DNA from 2 places in the Pontiella sp. genome. Region 2 is predicted to be linked to the other one. Evidence: riboswitches for the same ligand, from Rfam matches in the RefSeq annotation. Region 2 holds a riboswitch; the other holds the start of a gene.
What was found. Region 2 has a riboswitch for thiamine pyrophosphate ahead of thiC (phosphomethylpyrimidine synthase ThiC). Riboswitches for the same ligand answer to the same signal wherever they lie in the genome.
Positions count from the first base shown of each region.

Region 1: it holds a riboswitch for thiamine pyrophosphate, as region 2 does, so the genes downstream of both, thiS (sulfur carrier protein ThiS) here and thiC (phosphomethylpyrimidine synthase ThiC) in region 2, are expected to answer to the same signal.

Region 1 covers NZ_JBFJYW010000297.1:495-4,435, forward strand. The annotation lists gene ABYO54_RS14285 (ArsR/SmtB family transcription factor) at 1-128, opposite strand, end outside; gene ABYO54_RS14290 (HAD family hydrolase) at 358-999, opposite strand; TPP riboswitch at 1,143-1,249, shown strand; gene thiS (sulfur carrier protein ThiS) at 1,294-1,494, shown strand; gene ABYO54_RS14300 (thiazole synthase) at 1,560-2,348, shown strand; gene thiH (2-iminoacetate synthase ThiH) at 2,371-3,498, shown strand; gene ABYO54_RS14310 (hypothetical protein) at 3,503-3,808, opposite strand.
Region 2 covers NZ_JBFJYW010000001.1:22,928-26,868, forward strand. The annotation lists gene ABYO54_RS00120 (N-acetylmuramoyl-L-alanine amidase) at 1-973, shown strand, start outside; TPP riboswitch at 1,027-1,120, shown strand; gene thiC (phosphomethylpyrimidine synthase ThiC) at 1,226-2,836, shown strand; gene ilvA (threonine ammonia-lyase) at 2,910-3,941, shown strand, end outside.

The DNA of each region.
Region 1 (3,941 bases), on a different contig from region 2:
TCGACGAACTCGCAGACGCACATTTCGCCGGCCGACAGCTGCTCGGCCATCCACAAGCGCGTCGGATGCGCCAGCGCCTTGAGCACCTTCGCCTTCGCTTCGTACAGCAATTTTTCCTTCGCATTCATGAATTGTCCCTCAATTAATATTTGGCAATATAGCCAAACGTTCGGGTTTAGCAAGCCCGATTTCGGAAAAAAGTGAAAATATCCTGGAGTGCGGCGGCAAGCGAAGCGCGACACCGCTTTCGTGCACGCCGAGCGACGGTTAAAGCGCCGTCGCGTCGCAAGCTCCTTGCCGGCGCACTCCAGGAAAAACCGGCGCACTCCAGGAAGAACCGGCGCACTCCGGAACCCTTTACAAAATATATTCGCCAACATCGGCCAAGGAGTCGAAGACGGGGGCGCCGCAGGCTTCGAGGCGGGGGCGGCTGTTGTGGCCGCAGGCAACCAGCGCGCAGTGGACCCCCATGGCCTCGGCCACCTCGAAGTCGTGCAATGTGTCGCCGATAAAGAGCACTTCCGCCGGATCGAGCACGAGCCCGTCCATGTATTTCAATCCGTTTTCCACCTTGCCGGCGGCATAGATATCGTTAAGGCCAATGACGTCGTCGAAGAACGGCGTTAACTTGAAATAGTCGACCGAATGCAACAGCGCGCCCTGCTCATAGGCCGAGAGCACCGCCTGCGGAATCGCCTTGGCCCGGAGCTCGGCAATCAGCTCGCGGGCGCCTTCGTGCAGCGGGCACTCGTATCGGCGCGCGGTGTACTCGGCGATAAACTCCTCGGCCAGCACGGGGTAGGGATCGGTCGCGTAGTCGAACCCGAGCTGGCAGTAGTATTGATCGACCGGGAAGCAGAGTTTGTCGCGGTAAAGCGCAACATCGATCCGAGGCAGGTTGCGCCGCTCCAGCATGTGGTTGTTGATCTCGGTGCAGAGCGAGGTGTCGTTCCACAGCGTGCCGTTCCAGTCCCAAATGATGTGTTTGAATGTGCCCATTGCCCGAACCTTGGAGAACTCCCGGCGACTTTAACAAGACCATTCTCGCGAAATGAGCCCGGCCCGGCGGCGTTGGGGGATTGCGTCCCCAAATGCCGGCGCTTCCTGCTTTACTTCCTCCGGCGGGCTTGGCAACGTCGCTCCTTAGTCACCCGGGGTGCCGCTTCGAAGTTCGAAACGTGCTGAGATCATACCCGTTGAACCTGATCCGGATTATGCCGGCGCAAGGGAGCGTTGAATCGACTTCCAGCGTTCCCGGGTTCCCGGGAACGCTTTTTTGTTGGAGTACCGAACATGAAACTGACCGTAAACGGAACGGCCCACGAACTCGGGGGCGACGGCACCATCGATGCCCTGCTCGACGAGCTGGGCGCAACCAAGGCGCACACGGCGCTGATGGTCAATGGCAACGTGGTCCCGTCCGAACAATGGGCAACCACCCCGCTGAACGAAAACGACGAAGTGGAAATGCTCGTCTTTGTCGGCGGCGGATAACCAAAACCCGCAAAGACACCGCGCACGCAAAACCGGCACCCTTCGGGATGAATGAGGTCTACACCATGAATGAAGATGTTTTAAAAATCGGCGATCAGAAACTGGGCTCGCGCCTGTTTCTGGGAACGGGAAAGTTTTCCTGCACGCAGGCGATGATCGATGCGGTCAAAGCCTCGGGCACGGAGCTGGTGACCGTCGCATTGCGGCGCTTTAACCGCGCACAGGCGGAGGACGATCTATACGGTCCGCTTTCGCAACTCAAAAACGTGCGGCTGATGCCGAACACCTCCGGCGCCATGAACGCCAAGGAAGCCATCCGCGCCGCGCTGCTCGGCCGCGAGCTGAGCAAGAGCCCGTTCGTGAAACTGGAGATCCACCCCAACCCGCACCATCTGTTGCCGGACCCGATCGAAACCTACGAAGCCGCCATCGAGCTGGTGAAGCAGGGCTTCCTCGTCCTCCCCTACATTCCGGCCGATCCGGTGCTGGCCAAGCGGCTCGAAGACGTCGGCTGCGCGGCCGTCATGCCGCTGGGCGCCGCCATCGGAACGGGCAAGGGACTCTCCACCGCCGAAATGATCAAGATCATCGTACGCGACGCCAACATCCCCGTCGTGGTCGACGCCGGACTGCGCGCGCCGTCCGAGGCCGCCTGCGCGATGGAGATGGGATGCGACGCCGTGCTCGTCAACTCCGCCATCGCCGCCGCCGACAATCCCTCCGCCATGGGCGCCGCATTCAAGGGCGGCGTCGAAGCCGGTCGCATGGCCTATCAAGCCGGCCTGATGCCGACCAGCGAAGTGGCCGTGGCCTCAAGCCCCCTAACCTCGTTCCTCGCCACTCAAACGGACTAACCAGCAGCCCCCCTCCCCGCCCATGAAAACACCACTTCCAGCGTGGTTGAGCCCGGAACCGTGGCTCAACCTTGAATTCAGCGCCGCCGATGTACAACGCGCGCTCCATGCCGACGCGCCGAACGAGAAAACGCTGGCGGCCCTGCTCTCGCCGGAAGCCGCCCACTTTCTCGAACCGATGGCGCAGCGCGCGCAAACCATTACGCGGCGGCACTTTGGCCGGACCATCTCGCTCTACACCCCGCTCTACCTCTCCAACTTCTGCAACGGCGGATGCCTCTACTGCGGCATCGCCGCCGACCGCAAGGCCACGCGCAGCGTACTCGACACCGAGCACCTGCGCCACGAAATGGAAGCCATCCGCGCGATGCACCTCGAAGAGCTGGTGCTGCTCACCGGCGAACGCATGCCCGAAGCCGATGTGGACTATCTCGAAACCTGCGTTTCGATCGCGGCGGAATACGTGCACAACGTAACCGTCGAAGTCTTCCCGATGGCGGAGGCGGAATACCGCCGGCTGGCCGAAGCCGGATGCACGGGCGTGACGATCTACCAGGAAACCTACGACCCCGTCGTCTACGAACGCATGCACCGCTGGGGCGACAAGCGCGACTTCGCCGCGCGGGTCGATGCCCCCGACCGCGCACTGCGCGGCGGCATGCGCACCATCGGCATCGGCGCCCTGCTCGGCCTGGCCGACCCGCGCCACGACATCCTCTGCGTCTACCGCCACGCCAAGCATCTGCTGAAAACCTATTGGCAGGCCGGCGTCTCGATTTCCTTCCCGCGCATCCGCCCGCAGCTCGGCGGTTTCGAGCCCGATTTCCCGGTCGACGAAAAAATGCTGGCCCAGTTTGTGTTCGCGCTGCGCATCTGCCTGCCGGAAATTCCGCTGGTGCTCTCCACCCGCGAGCCGCGCCGCGTGCGCGACGGCATGGCCGGACTCGGCATCTCCAAAATGAGCGTGGCCAGCAAAACCACCGTCGGCGGCTATAGCGAGGACTCCGAGGAATCGACTGCGCAGTTCGAGATTTCCGACGACCGCGGCATCGACGAATTCAACGCCATGCTCCGCGCCAAGGGTCTCGAACCGGTCTTCAAGAACTGGGACGCCACCTACCGCGAACCCGCCCGCTACCAGAAAGCATAAGTTCTCACCACAAAGCACGCCGGATATTCTTTTCCGCTGCGGCCTCGGGACCTCCCGCGCGGCGGGCGGCATTCCGATGGCTTCTTCCGTAGCTTTCCAAGCGCGAACGGCCCCGCCTGCGGCGCTTCCGCCGCTCAATCCGGAGCAATTTTTCCGGCGTCAACGAGGCAGGAAGCGGATCGACAAAAACATAGCGGTCATCGATCAGAATGCAATTGTCCGAAATCAGCAGGAGGTCCCCCTCCAGCACAAAGCTGAGCTTCCAATTTATGGACTCTTTCCGCATCGCCTCACAACCCTTGATGAGCATCCAATATTCCGCAATTGCCCGTTGGGCTCATGAGTTTGCTGATGAGGGCGTCGGGTTTGAAAGGTTCCTGTCTTCCGCAACGGTCGGCGGCGGGCAGGTAAAAGATTCGTGGGTAAAAAATGATCACGCGTGG
Region 2 (3,941 bases):
TCCGATTACCAGAAAGCTTTTTCTCTTCAACACGGTCCTACTTGCGGGGTGCGGAAGCACGAAGCCCGTTGAGGCAAAGTCGCCCACCGGGACGGTTTCGCTCAGCTATATCGCGCGGCTCTACACCATGAAGATGTCCATGTCGGGCAAGAATTGCGTGTTGAAAAACAAGTACAACACCATCGAAATCGAGACCAACAGCCGCCGCGCATGGATCAACGGCATCATGGTCTGGTTGCATCATCCCTGCCGCCTGTCCGGCAAGGAGTGGGCCATTCGCGAGGCGGATTTCAAGAAGGGCATCGACTGCATCATGCGCTCCTATGCCTATCTCGAGAAGCGCACGCCCAAGGTGGTGGTGCTCGATCCCGGCCACGGCGGCAGCGACCCCGGCGCAACCGGGCCCCGGACGAACATCCGCGAAAAGCAGGTGGTGCTCGACATTGCCCTGCGCGTCAAGGCCCAGCTCGAGGCCAAACGCATCCAGGTGCGCCTGACGCGTTCGACCGACATCATCCCCTCGCTCCAGCAGCGAACCGACTATGCCGCCAGCGTGGGCGCCGACCTTTTCGTGAGCATCCATGCCGATGGCGCCGGCGATTCCAGTGCCCACGGGGTGGAAACCTTCATCATGACGGTCGAGGGAGCCGATTCGAGCAACCACTACGGCCAGCCCGGCGACACGTTCGCCATGAAAAACAACTCCTTCGATGCCGCCAATGCGGTGCTGGGCTTCAATCTGCAGGGCAACCTCGTCAAGGCCACCAAGCGCAACGACCGCGGCCTGCGCCGGGCCCGCTATTCCGTTCTGAAGAATGCCCCGTGCCCGGCGGCGCTGGTGGAATGCGGCTTCCTGACCAATCCCGAAGAAGAGGCGTTGCTCAACACGGCCAATTACCGCGAGGCCTGCGCCCGCGGCATCGCCAGCGGCGTTCTGGCCTATTTCACCCTCGCCCGCCGCAGCCGGAAATAGGGATTTCTCCCGATTATGGCTTGCAACCCTACGCTGATTGAGTAGCGTGCTCCCTTGTTCGCTAGGGGAGACGGCGGTGCTGTCTGAGATTCCAACCCTTGGAACCTGTGCGGGTCATGCCGCGAAGGGAAGCGAAGCTGTTCCTTCGGCTTTCGCCTCGAAAGCAGTTATCTGTTTTGGTCAACGGTTAATTGGTTTTCCCTTCCGGGTTTTTGAACCAACAACGAATAACTGATAACGGATAACTGAATTATGAGTGGTTACGGCAAATATTTTCCCCGGTCTGAAAAAACGTACGTGGAAGGATCGCGCCCGGATATCCGGGTTCCCTTCCGCACGATCAAGCTGCACGGCGACAACGAGGATCTGCCCGTCTACGACGTCAGCGGTCCCTACACCGACTCCTCCTACGAGCCCGACCTGAAGCAGGGCCTGCCCGCCATTCGCGAAAACTGGATCGCCGAGCGCGGCGATGTCGAGGTGCATGCTTCCGGCGTCGATATTCTTTCCAACTCGGAAAAGGCCTTCAAAGGCCTGCGGCGCCAACCGCTCCGCGCCAAGCCGGGGCAGTCCGTTACCCAGATGTCCTATGCCCAAAAGGGCATCGTCACCCCCGAAATGGAATTCGTGGCCATCCGCGAAATGGTCGAGCCCGAATTCGTCCGCGCCGAAGTCGCCGCCGGGCGCGCCGTGATTCCGCTGAACATCAACCACCCCGAAGCCGAACCGATGATCATCGGCCGGAAGTTCCGCACCAAAATCAACGCCAACATCGGCAATTCCGCGCTGGGTTCCTCCATCGAAGAGGAAGTCGAAAAGATGCAGTGGGCCACGCTGTGGGGCGCCGATACCGTGATGGACCTCTCCACCGGGGCCGACATCCACGACACCCGCGAATGGATTGTCCGCAACGCGCCGACGCCCATCGGAACGGTGCCGCTCTACCAGGCCCTCAAGAAGATCGACGACAACGCCGACGGCCTCTGCTGGGAACTCTACCGCGACACGCTCATCGAACAGGCCGAGCAGGGGATCGACTATTTCACCATCCACGCCGGCGTCCTGAAGAAAGATATTCCCGCGGCCAAGGTGCGCAAGCTCGGCATCGTCAGCCGCGGCGGATCCATCATGGCCAAGTGGATGGTCGACAACGACCAGGAAAACTTCCTCTACACCCACTTCCGCGAAATCTGCGAAATCATGCGCGCCTACGACATCACCTTCTCGCTGGGCGACGGCATGCGCCCCGGCTGCATCGCCGATGCCAACGACGAAGCCCAGTTTTCCGAGCTCAAGACCCTCGGCGAGCTGACCAAGATTGCCTGGGAATACGGCTGCCAGGTCATGATCGAAGGCCCCGGACACGTGCCGCTCGACAAGATCAAGGCCAACATGGACAAGCAACTCGAAGATTGTTTCGAAGCGCCGTTCTACACCCTCGGACCGCTGGTCACCGACATTGCGGCGGGCTACGACCACATCACCTCCGCCATCGGCGGCGCGGTGATCGGCTGGCACGGCACGGCCATGCTCTGCTACGTGACGCCCAAGGAGCACCTCGGCCTGCCGAACCGCGACGATGTGAAGGAGGGCGTGATCGTCCACAAAATCGCCGCCCACGCCGCCGACCTCGCCAAGGGCGTTTCCGGCGCGATGGACCGCGACGAAGCGATGCGCAAGGCCCGCGGCGAATTCCGCTGGGTCGACCAGTTCAATCTCACCTTCGATCCGCTGCGGGCGAAGGAATACCGTTTGGCCTCGCTTCCGCCCGAAGAGCGCGACAAGACCGACCAGCACTACTGCTCCATGTGCGGCGAGCAATATTGCTCCATGCGCATCTCCGCCGAGATCAGAAACTCCTGATCCGGCCTTGGAAGGCGCTCCCCGCCGGAGCCGCGTGGCTCCGGATCTTATCCGTGGAAAGGAAGGCGTAGTGATGGTTTCCAAAATCGATATCGAGCAAGCGTACGAAAACGTCAAAGGCAATGTCATCGAGACGCCGTTGCGGCGGGCGCAGGTGTTTTCCGATCTGGCCGGGTGCGACATGTTGCTCAAAATGGAGACCCAGCAGATGAGCGGCGCGTTCAAGGAACGCGGCGCCCTCAACCGGCTGCTGCAGCTTTCGGAAGAGGAAAAGAAGCGCGGCATCATCGCCGCGAGCGCGGGGAACCACGCCCAGGGCGTGGCCTACCACGCGCACCGGATGGGGATTCGGGCGGTGATCGTCATGCCCGAGTCCACCCCGTTGGTCAAGGTGACCGGCGTCCAGTTCTGGGGGGCGGAAGTGATTCTGCACGGCACCTCCTACGACGACGCCTATGCCCTTTCCCGCGAGCTCGAACACCGGCAGGGCTTGGTCTACGTCCATCCCTTCGCCGATCCCTGGGTTATCGCCGGGCAGGGGACCATCGCCATCGAAGTGCTCGATCATGAGCTTGGCGCCGACCTCGATGCCATCGTTGTTCCCATCGGCGGCGGCGGACTGATTGCCGGCATCGGCGCCTATGTCAAGCGCGTCCGCCCCGACGTGAAGGTGATCGGGGTCGAGGTGGAAGGGTTCGCCTGCATGAAGGATTCCCTCGCCGCCGGCGCGGTGCAAACGCTCGTCGGAACCAATACGATTGCCGACGGAATTGCGGTCAAGCGGGTGAGCGAGAACACGTTTGCGCTGTGCCGCGGCTATGTCGATGAGATCGTGACGGTCACCGACGATGAGATTTCCAATGCCATCCTGATGCTGCTCGAATACGAAAAGGTCGTCGTCGAGGGCGCGGGCGCGGTGGCCGTTGCGGCGCTGCTGAACAAAAAAATCGGCGGCGTGGCGGGCAAGAAGGTCGTCTCCGTCGTTTCGGGCGGCAATATCGACATCACCATGCTTTCGCGCATCATCGATCGGGGCCTCGAGTTCGGCGGACGCATTGCGCAGTTTTCCACGCCGCTGAAAGATTCGCCCGGCGCGCTTGAAAAG